Regions from separate parts of the Pseudomonas sp. GW458-11-26-14-LB4 genome, predicted to be linked through region 3. Evidence: predicted binding sites of a transcription regulator. Region 3 holds the regulator's gene; each other region holds the start of a gene.
What was found. Region 3 encodes FliA, which starts transcription of late flagellar genes. Its sites were predicted from a motif close to CTAAAGTTTNNNNNNNNNNNGCCGNTAA; they were not measured.
Positions count from the first base shown of each region.

Region 1: a site for FliA is predicted at 2,425-2,452, ahead of AC07XZ_RS27675 (methyl-accepting chemotaxis protein). Genes of this name have one in related genera too.
Region 2: a site for FliA is predicted at 2,435-2,462, ahead of AC07XZ_RS21860 (methyl-accepting chemotaxis protein). Genes of this name have one in related genera too.

Region 1 is NZ_JBWKYU010000030.1:4,202-8,112, reverse strand. It holds gene AC07XZ_RS27680 (SRPBCC family protein) at 1-369, shown strand, start outside; gene AC07XZ_RS27675 (methyl-accepting chemotaxis protein) at 429-2,309, opposite strand; gene AC07XZ_RS27670 (sigma-70 family RNA polymerase sigma factor) at 2,621-3,121, shown strand; gene AC07XZ_RS27665 (FecR domain-containing protein) at 3,121-3,911, shown strand, end outside.
Region 2 is NZ_JBWKYU010000018.1:69,694-73,604, reverse strand. It holds gene AC07XZ_RS21875 (methyltransferase) at 1-535, shown strand, start outside; yybP-ykoY riboswitch at 575-699, shown strand; gene AC07XZ_RS21870 (TMEM165/GDT1 family protein) at 787-1,371, shown strand; gene AC07XZ_RS21865 (M48 family metallopeptidase) at 1,416-2,234, opposite strand; gene AC07XZ_RS21860 (methyl-accepting chemotaxis protein) at 2,498-3,911, shown strand, end outside.
Region 3 is NZ_JBWKYU010000002.1:293,656-297,566, forward strand. It holds gene flhA (flagellar biosynthesis protein FlhA) at 1-51, shown strand, start outside; gene flhF (flagellar biosynthesis GTPase FlhF) at 63-1,403, shown strand; gene fleN (flagellar synthesis regulator FleN) at 1,517-2,347, shown strand; gene fliA (RNA polymerase sigma factor FliA) at 2,344-3,084, shown strand; gene AC07XZ_RS04145 (chemotaxis response regulator CheY) at 3,252-3,623, shown strand; gene AC07XZ_RS04150 (protein phosphatase CheZ) at 3,642-3,911, shown strand, end outside.

The DNA of each region.
Region 1 (3,911 bases), on a different contig from region 3:
GTGGTAGGCAAATTCGACGGTTTCGACCGCTTCATTCCGGCCCTGTCGCACATCGAAATGACCGGCGAAGGCGTGTCTTCGCTGCGCAAGAAGTTCTTCAAGGATGGCAACGTGGTGGTCGAGCAACTCAACTCCCGGGACGACCAGGCGCTGAGCATGACCTGGACCACGATCTACAACACCCTGGGCGTGGCCAATCTGTGGGCGGCGATGAATGTGGAATCGCTGGGCGCGGGCAAGTCGCGGGCGACCTGGACGATCATTGCCGAACCGGCCAGCGGCGGCCCAGAGGCACTGCCGGGGTTCAAGGATTTCGTGCAGGGGTTCGCCGATGATGCGATGGGCAATGTGCAGAAGCTGTTTGTGTAAGGCATGAAAAAGCCCGCTGTGGATCACTCCGCAGCGGGCTGTTTTTTGACCGCTAGCGATCAGATCTTGAAGCTGTCGACCAGTTGTTTCAAACGGTTGGCCTGCTGCGACAACGCATCGCAATCCTTCAACGTTTCATTGAGGTTGGCCACGCTCTGCTGGTTCAGCAGGTTGATCTGGTTGACGTCGACGTTGAGGGTTTCCACCACGGCGGTCTGCTCTTCGGTAGCGGCGGCCACCGACTGGTTCATGCCGTCGATTTCGCCGATGCGCTGGGTCACGCTGACCAGACGCAGACCGGCCTGGTTCGCCACTTCAACGGTTTCCTCGCTGGACGCCTGACTGGCGTTCATGGTGGTCACCGCTTCGCGGGAGCCGACCTGCAGCGAAGTGATCATCTTGTGGATCTCTTCCGCCGATTCCTGGGTGCGGTGAGCGAGGTTACGCACCTCGTCCGCCACCACCGCAAAACCGCGTCCGGCTTCACCGGCACGGGCCGCTTCAATGGCCGCGTTGAGCGCCAGCAGGTTGGTCTGCTGGGAGATGCCTTTGATCACGTCGAGAATGTGGCCGATGTTGTCGGTGCTCGCGTTCAGGGTTTCGATCTGGGTGCACGACAGGCTGATCTTCTGCGACAGCTCGGTCATCGCCTGAATCGTCTGCTCGACCACCTGACGACCGTCATCGGCCTGCTCGCTCGCGCCGCTGGCGTGTTGCGAGGCATCGGCGGCGTTGCGGGCGATTTCCTGGGTGGCGGCACCCAGTTGATTGATCGCGGCGGCCACGCTGTTGGTGCGTGCGCTTTGCTCGTCGGAGCCGATGATCGAGGCGTTGGACGATGCCATCACCCGTTGCGACAGGTCGTGTACGTGGCGAGTCGCGGAAGACACTTCGGAAATGGACGCGTGAATCCGCTCCACGAACTGGTTGAACGAACTGCCCAGCTCACCGAACTCGTCCTTGCTTTCCACTACCAGACGGCGAGTCAGGTCGCCTTCACCCTGAGCGATGTCCTGCATTGCACGGCCCATGGTGATCAGCGGACGCATCAGCACGGTGATCAACAGGCTCAGGAACACCGCAATCGCGCCGACAGCAACGAACATTGCGATCAGTGCCGAGGTACGGAACTGGCTGAGTGCGGCGTAGGCCTTGTCGCGATCGATCGACAGACCGATGTACCACTCGGCATTCGGCAGACCTGCGACCGGGGTGAACGACAGGATGCGCTCCTGACCGTTGAGCACCACGTTCTGGTTGCCCTTCTGGATGCGCACATCGGCGTTCGGGTAGATGTCCTTGAGGTTCTTCATCACCTGGTCTTTGTCCGGGCTGACGATCACCTGACCGTCCCCGCTGACCAGGAACGCGTGGCCCAGGCCACCGAAGTCCACCGAGTTGATGATCTTCACCAGGGTTTCCAGGCTCAGGTCACCGCCCACGACGCCGAGCAGCTCGCCGTTCTTTTTCACCGGCATGGCGATGGTCACCACCAGACCGCCAACGGCGGCCATGTATGGCGGGGTCAGCATGGTCTGGTCAGCGGCCACGGCCTGCTTGTACCAGGGGCGCTGACGCGGATCGTAGCCGTCCGGCATCTTCGCGTCAGGGCGCTGGGTGAACACACCGTTGGCCTGGCCGACGTAGGTGAACTGGAAGTTCGAGGTGAAGGCCGGTTGATCGACCAGGCCCGGGAAGTCGGCGTTCTTGCCTTGATGGGCGACGTTCTGTGCGAGGTTTTCCAGTACCAGAATTCGCCCGCTCATCCAGTTCTGCACACTGCTCGCGGTCAGGTCGCCGGCCTGTTGGACCGAGGACTGGAGGTTCTGGCGAATGGTGTTTCGCTGCAGATAGTCGTTGTACAAAGTGAACAGCGCGAACGCCAGGACCACAACGCCCGAGGCGGCCAGCAGGATTTTATGGCTGAACTTGAGATTCATTTCATGGGACTTCTTATGCGAAAAGTGGGGATGCGTTCCGGATGCAACATTCCATGTACAGCGCAGGCAGCGTTCTGAGGACTGCTCTACTTTGGTGCACGCATGTCTCACCAGTCTGTCGGCACGCTTCGGAGAAAACTTAGGCCTATGTAGGAAATGGGCGGCATTTCTGCCAGATTCCCGCCGAACGGCGTGCCAGAGCGTTCGCCTGTCAATTTTTGATGACTGTTTTGCAGCGCCGGTTGCAAATTCTGTAACCCTTGATGACAATGCGACTAATTATCATTTGTGACGTTCGGGCTGTCGCGTTCATGTCCTCTCCTGAGTTTGCAGTACAGGCGCTTTACAGTAGTCATCACGGCTGGCTCAACGGCTGGTTGCGCGCTCGGCTGGGCAATGCTGCCGATGCGGCGGATCTGGCCCAGGACACCTTCGTTCGACTGTTGCAGCGCACCGAGCGTCTGGAACTCAAGGCACCTCGCGCGTTTTTGCGCACAGTTGCCCGAGGGCTGGTGATTGATCATTGGCGCCGTGAAGAAATTGAACGCGCCTATCTGGAAACCATCGCCCATTTGCCTGAAGCCGAAACCCCGAGTGCCGAATCCCGTGCCTTGGTGATCGAACTGCTCGAAGGCATCGCCCGCATGCTTGAAGGCTTGAAGCCGAAAGTGCGTCAGGCGTTTCTGCTGGCTCAGTGCGAAGGTTTGACCCACAAGCAGATCGCCGAGCAGATGGGCCTGTCCCTGCGCTCGGTAGAACGCTACGTCGCCGACGCGCTGTTTCACTGCTACGTGTTGCGGTACGAAAACTGATGCCGGTGGATAACCTCTCGCTCGGCCGACGCGCCGAGCCACCGCAACAGGTCGTCCGACAGGCCATTCACTGGCTCCTGCGTCTGCGCAACAACCATGGCAATCCGCGCCTGAATCGCCAGTGCGAACAATGGCGCGCCGAACACCATGATCACGAACTGGCCTGGCAACGGGTGCAGTCTCTGCAAGCTGAACTGACCCACAATCTGCGCGCCGTGCCCGGTGCGCAGGTGGCGTTCAATACGCTGGAAAACAGTGCGCAGGGGTTGGGTCGACGTCAGGCACTGAAGCTGTTGTCCGGCGCGCTGCTGATGGGCTCGGCGGGATGGTTGGCCAAAGACACTTCCGCCTGGCAACAGTGGAGCGCCGACTACGCCACCGCCACCGGCGAGCGCCGTGGCTTCCAGCTGCCGGACGGCACGCGGATCGAGCTCAACACCGCCAGCAGCGTGGATCTCGATTACACCGCCCAGCAACGGCTGATCAAACTGACCCGTGGCGAAATCATCATCACCTGTGGCGGTGCCGATGAAGGTGCGCCATTTGACCGACCGCTGCGGGTGCAGAGTCGTCATGGCAGTTACGAGCCGTTCAAGGCGCGATTCATTCTGCGCCAGGAAGATGGATGCACGCGCCTGAGCGTCACCAGTGGCCGGGTCGCGATTCACTCCGCCGGCAACTCGACGGAAGCAATCGCCGGTCAGAGCTACTTGATCGACCACCATCAAATTCGCCCGGCGCCGCCGTTGGACATGGACGCCGGTGCCTGGGTCGACGGGCTGATCGTGAC
Region 2 (3,911 bases), on a different contig from region 3:
GCCGCTGGCCGAAGGCCCGTTGAAAGTCATCAGTCTGCCGGGCGTGTTCAGCCATGGCCGACTGGATCGCGGCAGCGCCCTGCTGCTGGAGCACCTGGACAAACTGCCAAGCGGTCATCTGCTGGACTTCGGTTGCGGCGCCGGCGTACTCGGTGCGGCGCTCAAGCGTCGTTACCCGCACAATCAGGTCACGTTGCTCGACGTTGATGCCTTCGCCGCCGCCAGCAGCCGGCTGACCCTGGCGGCCAACGGTCTGGAAGCCGAGGTACTGACCGGTGACGGCATCGACGCCGCGCCGATGGGTTTGAACGCGATTCTGAGCAACCCGCCGTTCCACGTCGGCGTGCACACCGATTATTTCGCCACCGAGAACTTGCTGCGAAAAGCTGCCAAACATCTGAAAAACGGCGGCGAACTTCGCCTGGTTGCCAACAGTTTCCTGAAGTATCAACCGTTGATCGAAGAGCATCTCGGAGTCTGCGCGATCAAGGCCGAAGGGAATGGTTTCCGGATTTACCGGGCCAAGCGCGGCTGAAAATTAGCACTTGCCGAATGGATTCTGCCTAGGCAGAATCCGCTCCGTCCTAGGGGAGTAGTCTCCCACGAGCGCCAAGCTCGTCCGGCATACGTCAACATACTTGATCCTCAGATCATGGCGTATGCGACCCAAGCGTCCGCAGCAGACGGATCGCAGGGTTTGACAAGACCTATGACACGCACACCTTACCCGGGGCGGGAAGGCTGTACGTGTCATAGCCGTGTCGACCCGCCCCTTAGGAAATCCTGATGCTGGACTCGTTACTCGTTCCCACCGCAATCGTTGCCTTGGCCGAAATCGGCGACAAGACGCAACTGCTCGCGCTGATTCTCGCCGCTCGCTTCCGCAAACCCTGGCCGATCATTGCCGGTATCGTCGCTGCGACCCTGGCTAACCACGCGGCAGCCGGTGCGGTCGGCGCCTGGTTCGGCAGCTTCTTCTCCGATTCGGTACTGCACTGGATTCTTGCCGCGAGCTTTGCCGCCACCGCTCTGTGGACGCTGGTTCCGGACAAGATGGATGACGATGAAGCCAGCACCGCTCGCAAGTTCGGGCCATTCCTGACCACGCTGATTGCGTTCTTCCTCGCGGAAATCGGCGACAAGACTCAGATCGCCACCGTCATGCTGGCCGCGCAATACCCGGAGCTGTGGCTGGTGATTATCGGTACGACGGCGGGGATGCTGATCGCCAACGTGCCGGTGGTACTGGCGGGTAATTTTGCGGCGGAGAAACTGCCGCTGACCCTGATCCGTCGACTGGCCGCCTCGGCGTTCCTGATCCTCGCGATCGTCGCGGTGTACAAGGCGATGCAGAGCAGCGGCTGGGTTTGATCCGGCAGATCGCTCCCGCACCGAGTGCGGGAGCGATCATGGTTTCAGGACTTGGGCGCTTTCTCGTAAAGCGGCATGACCTTCGGAATCGCCGCTTCCAGCGAAGCGATCCGGCTGGACGACGCCGGGTGAGTGCTCATGAACTCCGGAGGGGCCCCTTCGGATGCCTTGCTCATCTTGTTCCACAACGTGATGGCGGCGTTCGGGTTGTAGCCGGCACGAGCTGCCAGTTCCAGACCGATCAGGTCGGCCTCGTTTTCGTTGGCGCGGCTGTTGGGCAGCGTCATGCCGTAGTTGGCCACAGTGTCGGCCAGCGCCAGGCTGTCCTGACCCAGGCCGAGCAACGCACCGGCACCCTGCTTGGCCATTTCGATGCCATAGGCCTTGGACATGGCTTCACGACCATGCTCGCGCAGGGCGTGGGCGATTTCATGGCCCATGACCGCGGCGATTTCATCGTCGGTGAGCTTCAGACTGTCGATCAGCCCGGTGTAGAAAATGATCTTGCCGCCAGGACCGCAGTTGGCGTTGAGCTCGTCACTCTTGATCAGGTTCACTTCCCATTTCCACTGCGCCGAATCCGGACGGAAATTCGGTGCTTGGGCGATCAGCCGGTTGGCGATGGCCTGAATGCGTTTGGCATCGTTGCTGGTCTTGTCCAGCACGCCTTTGCTGGACGCCTCGCCCACGGTCTTCTGGTAGGACTGGGCATACATCTGGTCGACCTCTTGCGAGGACAGCATGCTGAACATGTACTGCTTGCGCTCCACGCCCACGGCACCGCCGCTGGTGGTGTTGACCGACTGACAACCGGCCAGCAACAGCGCTGCGCTCAGTGCACTTACAACCAATGTCTTGTTCATTCAAAAGCTCCCTGAAAACCTGCCGCGTATCCTAGGCGGGTAATTGTATCGACGCCAGATACAACGGACGTGTTGCATCTACTTTCAGAAAACTCCCGCCAGACCTGTAGGAAAAAATTCACATCCGCCACCAGGCCCGCTGCAACTGCGTCGCGCACTGATCCATTTGCGACATTGCGCTGCAATTACTCCCTCTTTACCTCATGGCGCAATAGTGGCTGCCGATACAGCAGCGCAGACGTCCTCTCGCGTGCGGAGCTCCCATGAAGTTCAAGTCGATCCAGTTTTCCGTAGCCGCCCTGGCCGGCGCCATCGTACTCAGCGTAGTCGCCGCGCTGGTGCTGTACGCGCTGTTCTCCGGTGCCCGCACCCAGGAAATGGTCCAGCAACGGACCCAGGCCCAGTTCGAGCAAGTCATCGAACAGCGCCTGACGTCGCTGGCGCAGACCCAGGTCAGCCAGATCCAGCGTGAACTGGAAGCGCCACTGTTGATTGCCGGCGGACTGGTACGGGTCAACGCCCTGCTCGGCACGCCGGGCGCCGATGGCCAGCCGCGACTGACCGTCAGCCGTGAGCAACTGATCAGCCTGATCAAGGAAAACGTCGAGAAAAACCCGAAGATTCTCGGCACCTACATCGGTTGGGAAAAGAACGCACTGGACCACAACGATTCGGCCTACGTCGGCACCAGCGTGGTCGGTATCGACGCCGCCAACGGGCGTTTCCTGCCGTGGTGGTTCCGCAACGACGATGGCACCCTCGGTCTGGACAAACTGGTGGACGTCGACGACCAGAAAGTCCTGTCCACCGGCGTGCGCGCCAGCGAGTACTACCTGTGCTCGAAGGAAACCAAAAAATCCTGCGTGATCGATCCGGCCCCGTACAAGGTTGGCGACAAGATCGTCATGCTCGCCTCCTTTATTGAACCGATCATGCTCAACAGCGCGTTCCAGGGCATCGTCGGCGCCGACCTGTCGGTGAACTTCATCCAGGAAATGCTCCTGGGCGCCAACCAGAAACTGTACAGCGGCGCCGGACAGATGGCCCTGATCGGCGGCAACGGCCGGATCGTCGCCTACACCAAGGACCCGAGCAAATTCGGCGAGAAGGTCAGCGACATCCTCGACGCCCAGCAGATTGCCAACATGGCCAATCTCAAGCGCGGCGAAGTGACGTACACCGTCAATAAAGAGCAAGGCCGGATCGAGTTGTACCTGCCGTTCGGCATCGGCCAGACCGACGCGCGCTGGACGCTGATGCTGCAACTGCCGCTCGACGCGGTGATGGCCGACCTGCAAAAGCTGCAAGGTGACCTCGACGCCCAGCGCAAATCCGACACCTTCGGTATGGCCATGGTCGGTCTGATCATTGCCGGTCTCGGCTTGCTGGTGATCTGGCTGGTGGGCCACGGCATCGCCCGTCCGCTGAAGCAAATGGTGACCATGCTCGATGACATCGCCCAGGGCGAAGGTGATCTGACCCGTCGTTTGACCAGTGATCGCAATGACGAACTCGGTTCAATCGCCAAAGGCTTCAATACCTTCCTCGCCAAATTGCAGGGGATGATCACGCAGGTAGTGTCGTCGGTACAGAGCGTCAGCGATTCCTCGGAGCACACGGCCGACATCGCGATCCGGACCAATATCGGCATACAGAAACAGATGGCCGAGATCGATC
Region 3 (3,911 bases):
CCGGACAACAAGCAAGTGACCATCGTTGCGACAGTAGGGCCCAACGGCTGAGGTAGTGGTTTATGCAAGTTAAGCGTTTTTTCGCCGCCGATATGCGTCAGGCCATGAAGCTGGTTCGTGATGAGCTGGGCGCTGATGCCGCCATCATTGGCAACCGCCGCATTGCCGGCGGCGTCGAGCTGACGGCGGCGCTCGATTACAAACTGTCGGCGCTGGCCCCGCGTGTTCCGAACATGGAACTCGAGGATGAGCTGCGCAAGACCCAGTCGCGCATCGTCACCGCCCAGGCCGAACTGAGCTTGCGTGGCGAAGCCGACGGCAACACCAATCGCCAGTTGTTCGCCGGGCTGCCGTTGACGGCCGGCCTGCCGCTGACCGCTGCCGAGCCGCTGACCGAACCGACCTACGAAGCTCCGGCTCGTCCGGCGCCGGCGCCTGCAGCGGTTTCCGCTGGCGTTGACCCGCGTGCACTGGATTCGATGCGTTTCGAACTCAACAGCCTGCGCGAACTGATGGAAGTGCAACTCGGCACCCTGGCCTGGAACCAGCTGCAAGGCAGCCGTCCGGCCCAGGCCAATCTGTACCGTCGTCTGCAACGCATCGGTTTGTCCGGCCCGTTGTCCCGTGATCTGCTGTCGATGATCACCGAGATCGACGAACCTCGTCAGGCCTGGCGCATGCTGCTGGCGCACCTGGCACGAATGATTGCCGTACCGGAAGTCGAGCCGCTGGAAGAGGGTGGGGTGATTGCGATGGTCGGTCCTGCCGGCATGGGCAAGACCACCACGCTGGCCAAACTGGCCGCCCGCTACGTGCTCAAGTACGGCGCGCAGAACATCGCGCTGGTGAGCATGGACAGTTTCCGTATCGGCGCGCAGGAGCAGCTCAAGACTCTGGGTCGCATCCTTAACGTTTCGGTGACTCACGTCGATCCGGGCCAGTCCCTGGTGCAGGCGCTGGATCCACTGCTGCGCAAACGCGTGGTGCTGATCGATACCGCCGGCCTGCAAGCCAGCGATCCGGCCCTGCGCATGCAGCTGGAAAGTCTGGCCGGTCGTGGCATTCGCTCAAAAAATTATCTGGTCCTGGCAACCACCAGCCAGAAACAGGTTCTAACCGCCGCTTATCACAGTTACAAGCGTTGCGGGCTGGCCGGCTGCATCCTGACTAAACTGGATGAGACGGCCAGCCTTGGCGAAGTGCTGAGCCTGGCGATCAGTCACGAACTGCCGGTCGCCTACCTGACCGATGGGCCGCGTATTCCGGATGATCTGCATCTGCCGCGCCGTCATCAACTGGTCAGCCGCGCCGTCAGTGTGCAAATGCAGGAAGAACCCAGCGAAGAAGCCATGGCTGACATGTTCGCTGATATCTACCACAGTCCGACCAAGCAGGTTGGCTGAGGTAATGAACCGTTTTTGTACCTACATCGATGGTCTGCCATGCATTGTTCCGGTTGTGAACGCGCAGCCAGTAATGTGGCCTCCGTCTATGCAAGACAAGGTAAAGAAATAACATGGGCAGCATGCATCCCGTACAGGTGATCGCGGTGACCGGCGGCAAAGGTGGCGTCGGCAAGACTAATGTGTCAGTGAACTTGTCCCTGGCGCTGGCAGAGCTTGGCCGTCGGGTCATGCTGCTGGACGCCGACCTGGGGCTGGCGAACGTCGACGTTCTGCTGGGCCTCACACCCAAACGCACCCTGGCCGACGTGATCGAAGGCCGCTGCGAGCTGCGCGACGTGCTGTTGCAAGGCCCCGGCGGGATCCGCATCGTGCCGGCCGCTTCCGGCACCCAGAGCATGGTTCACCTGAGCCCGGCCCAGCATGCCGGCCTGATTCAGGCGTTCAGCGACATCGGCGACAACCTCGACGTACTGGTGATCGACACCGCTGCGGGTATTGGTGACTCGGTAGTCAGTTTCGTGCGCGCGGCCCAGGAAGTGTTGCTGGTGGTCTGCGACGAGCCGACCTCGATCACCGACGCCTACGCGCTGATCAAACTGCTGAACCGCGATTACGGCATGAATCGCTTCCGCGTCCTGGCCAACATGGCCCAGAGCCCGCAGGAAGGTCGCAATCTGTTCGCCAAGTTGACCAAGGTCACGGATCGCTTCCTCGACGTCGCCCTACAATACGTCGGCGCGGTGCCCTACGACGAAAGCGTGCGCAAGGCGGTGCAGAAGCAGCGTGCGGTCTATGAAGCCTTCCCGCGTTCCAAGTGCGCACTGGCGTTCAAGGCGATCGCACAGAAGGTCGACACCTGGCCGCTGCCCGCCAACCCGCGCGGCCACCTCGAATTTTTCGTCGAGCGCCTCGTGCAGCAAACGGCAGGACCTGTGCTATGACCGCCAGCGGTATGAATTTCTACAAGAAGTCGGCGCGTGACGCGCAGTACGAGCTGATCGAGCGTTACGCGCCACTGGTCAAACGCATCGCCTACCACTTGCTGGCGCGATTGCCGGCCAGTGTGCAGGTCGAAGACCTGATCCAGGCCGGGATGATCGGCCTGCTCGAAGTCTCGACCAAATACGACGCCAGCAAGGGCGCCAGTTTTGAAACGTACGCGGGCATCCGGATCCGCGGTGCGATGCTCGATGAAGTCCGTAAGGGGGACTGGGCGCCACGCTCGGTTCACCGCAATACCCGTATGGTCAGCGACGCAATTCGCTCGATTGAAGCTAAAACCGGCCGTGACGCTAAAGATCACGAAGTTGCGGCCGAACTCCAATTGAGTCTCGACGATTACTACGGGATTTTGAACGACACCCTGGGCAGCCGGCTGTTCAGTTTCGACGACCTGTTGCAGGACGGCGAACACGAAGGGCTGCACGAGGATGGCGCCAGTGCTCATCTGGAGCCGTCGCGCGATCTGGAAGACGAACGTTTCCAGGCCGCGCTGGCGGACGCGATTGCCAATTTGCCGGAGCGTGAGCGACTGGTGTTGGCGCTGTACTACGACGAAGAGCTGAACCTCAAGGAGATCGGTGAAGTCCTTGGCGTCAGTGAATCGCGGGTCAGCCAGTTACACAGCCAGTGCGCGGCCCGCTTGCGGGGGCGTTTGGGGGAGTGGCGAGCGCGCTGAAGGCAGTGTGGGGACACTGCGAACGAGGCTGGTGCGGTGGTGAACGGCACCGGTCTTGATCTGTTGTGCTCCAGACAGTCATCGAGTGTTTTGCCGGATTGATTGAAATGGCGCGTCCAGGTGCTGGGCGCGTTTAAGACTGCTTGGAGGTCGAATTGAACAAAGACATGAAAATCCTCATCGTTGATGACTTCTCAACGATGCGGCGGATCATCAAGAACCTGTTGCGTGATCTGGGGTTCACCAACACCGTTGAAGCCGACGATGGCACCACTGCCATTCCGGTACTCAACAGCGGCAGCATCGACTTTCTGGTGACCGACTGGAACATGCCCGGCATGACCGGTATCGACCTGCTGCGCCACGTGCGTGCCGATGAAAAGCTCAAGCACCTGCCAGTGCTGATGGTGACCGCTGAAGCCAAGCGCGAGCAGATCATCGAAGCGGCCCAGGCCGGCGTTAACGGCTACGTGGTCAAACCTTTCACGGCCCAGGCGTTGAAAGAAAAAATCGAGAAGATTTTCGAACGCATCGGCTGATGAACGCGCGGGGGAGCTATGGAGCATAACGAATCTTCACAGGGCGATTTTGAGTCGACCCTGAAAAAACACGCGGTCGAACTGGTCGAGAGCCTTGAAAAAGGCAAGTTCGGCGACGCTGTGCAACTGATCCATGAGCTCAATCAGACCCGTGACCGTGGCCTGTACCAGGAAGTGGGCAAGCTCACGCGTGAACTGCACAGTGCGATCGTCAATTTCCAGATCGATCCGCACATGCCACAGGCTGAGGAAGTGTCGCAAATCACCGACGCTACCGAGCGCCTGGGC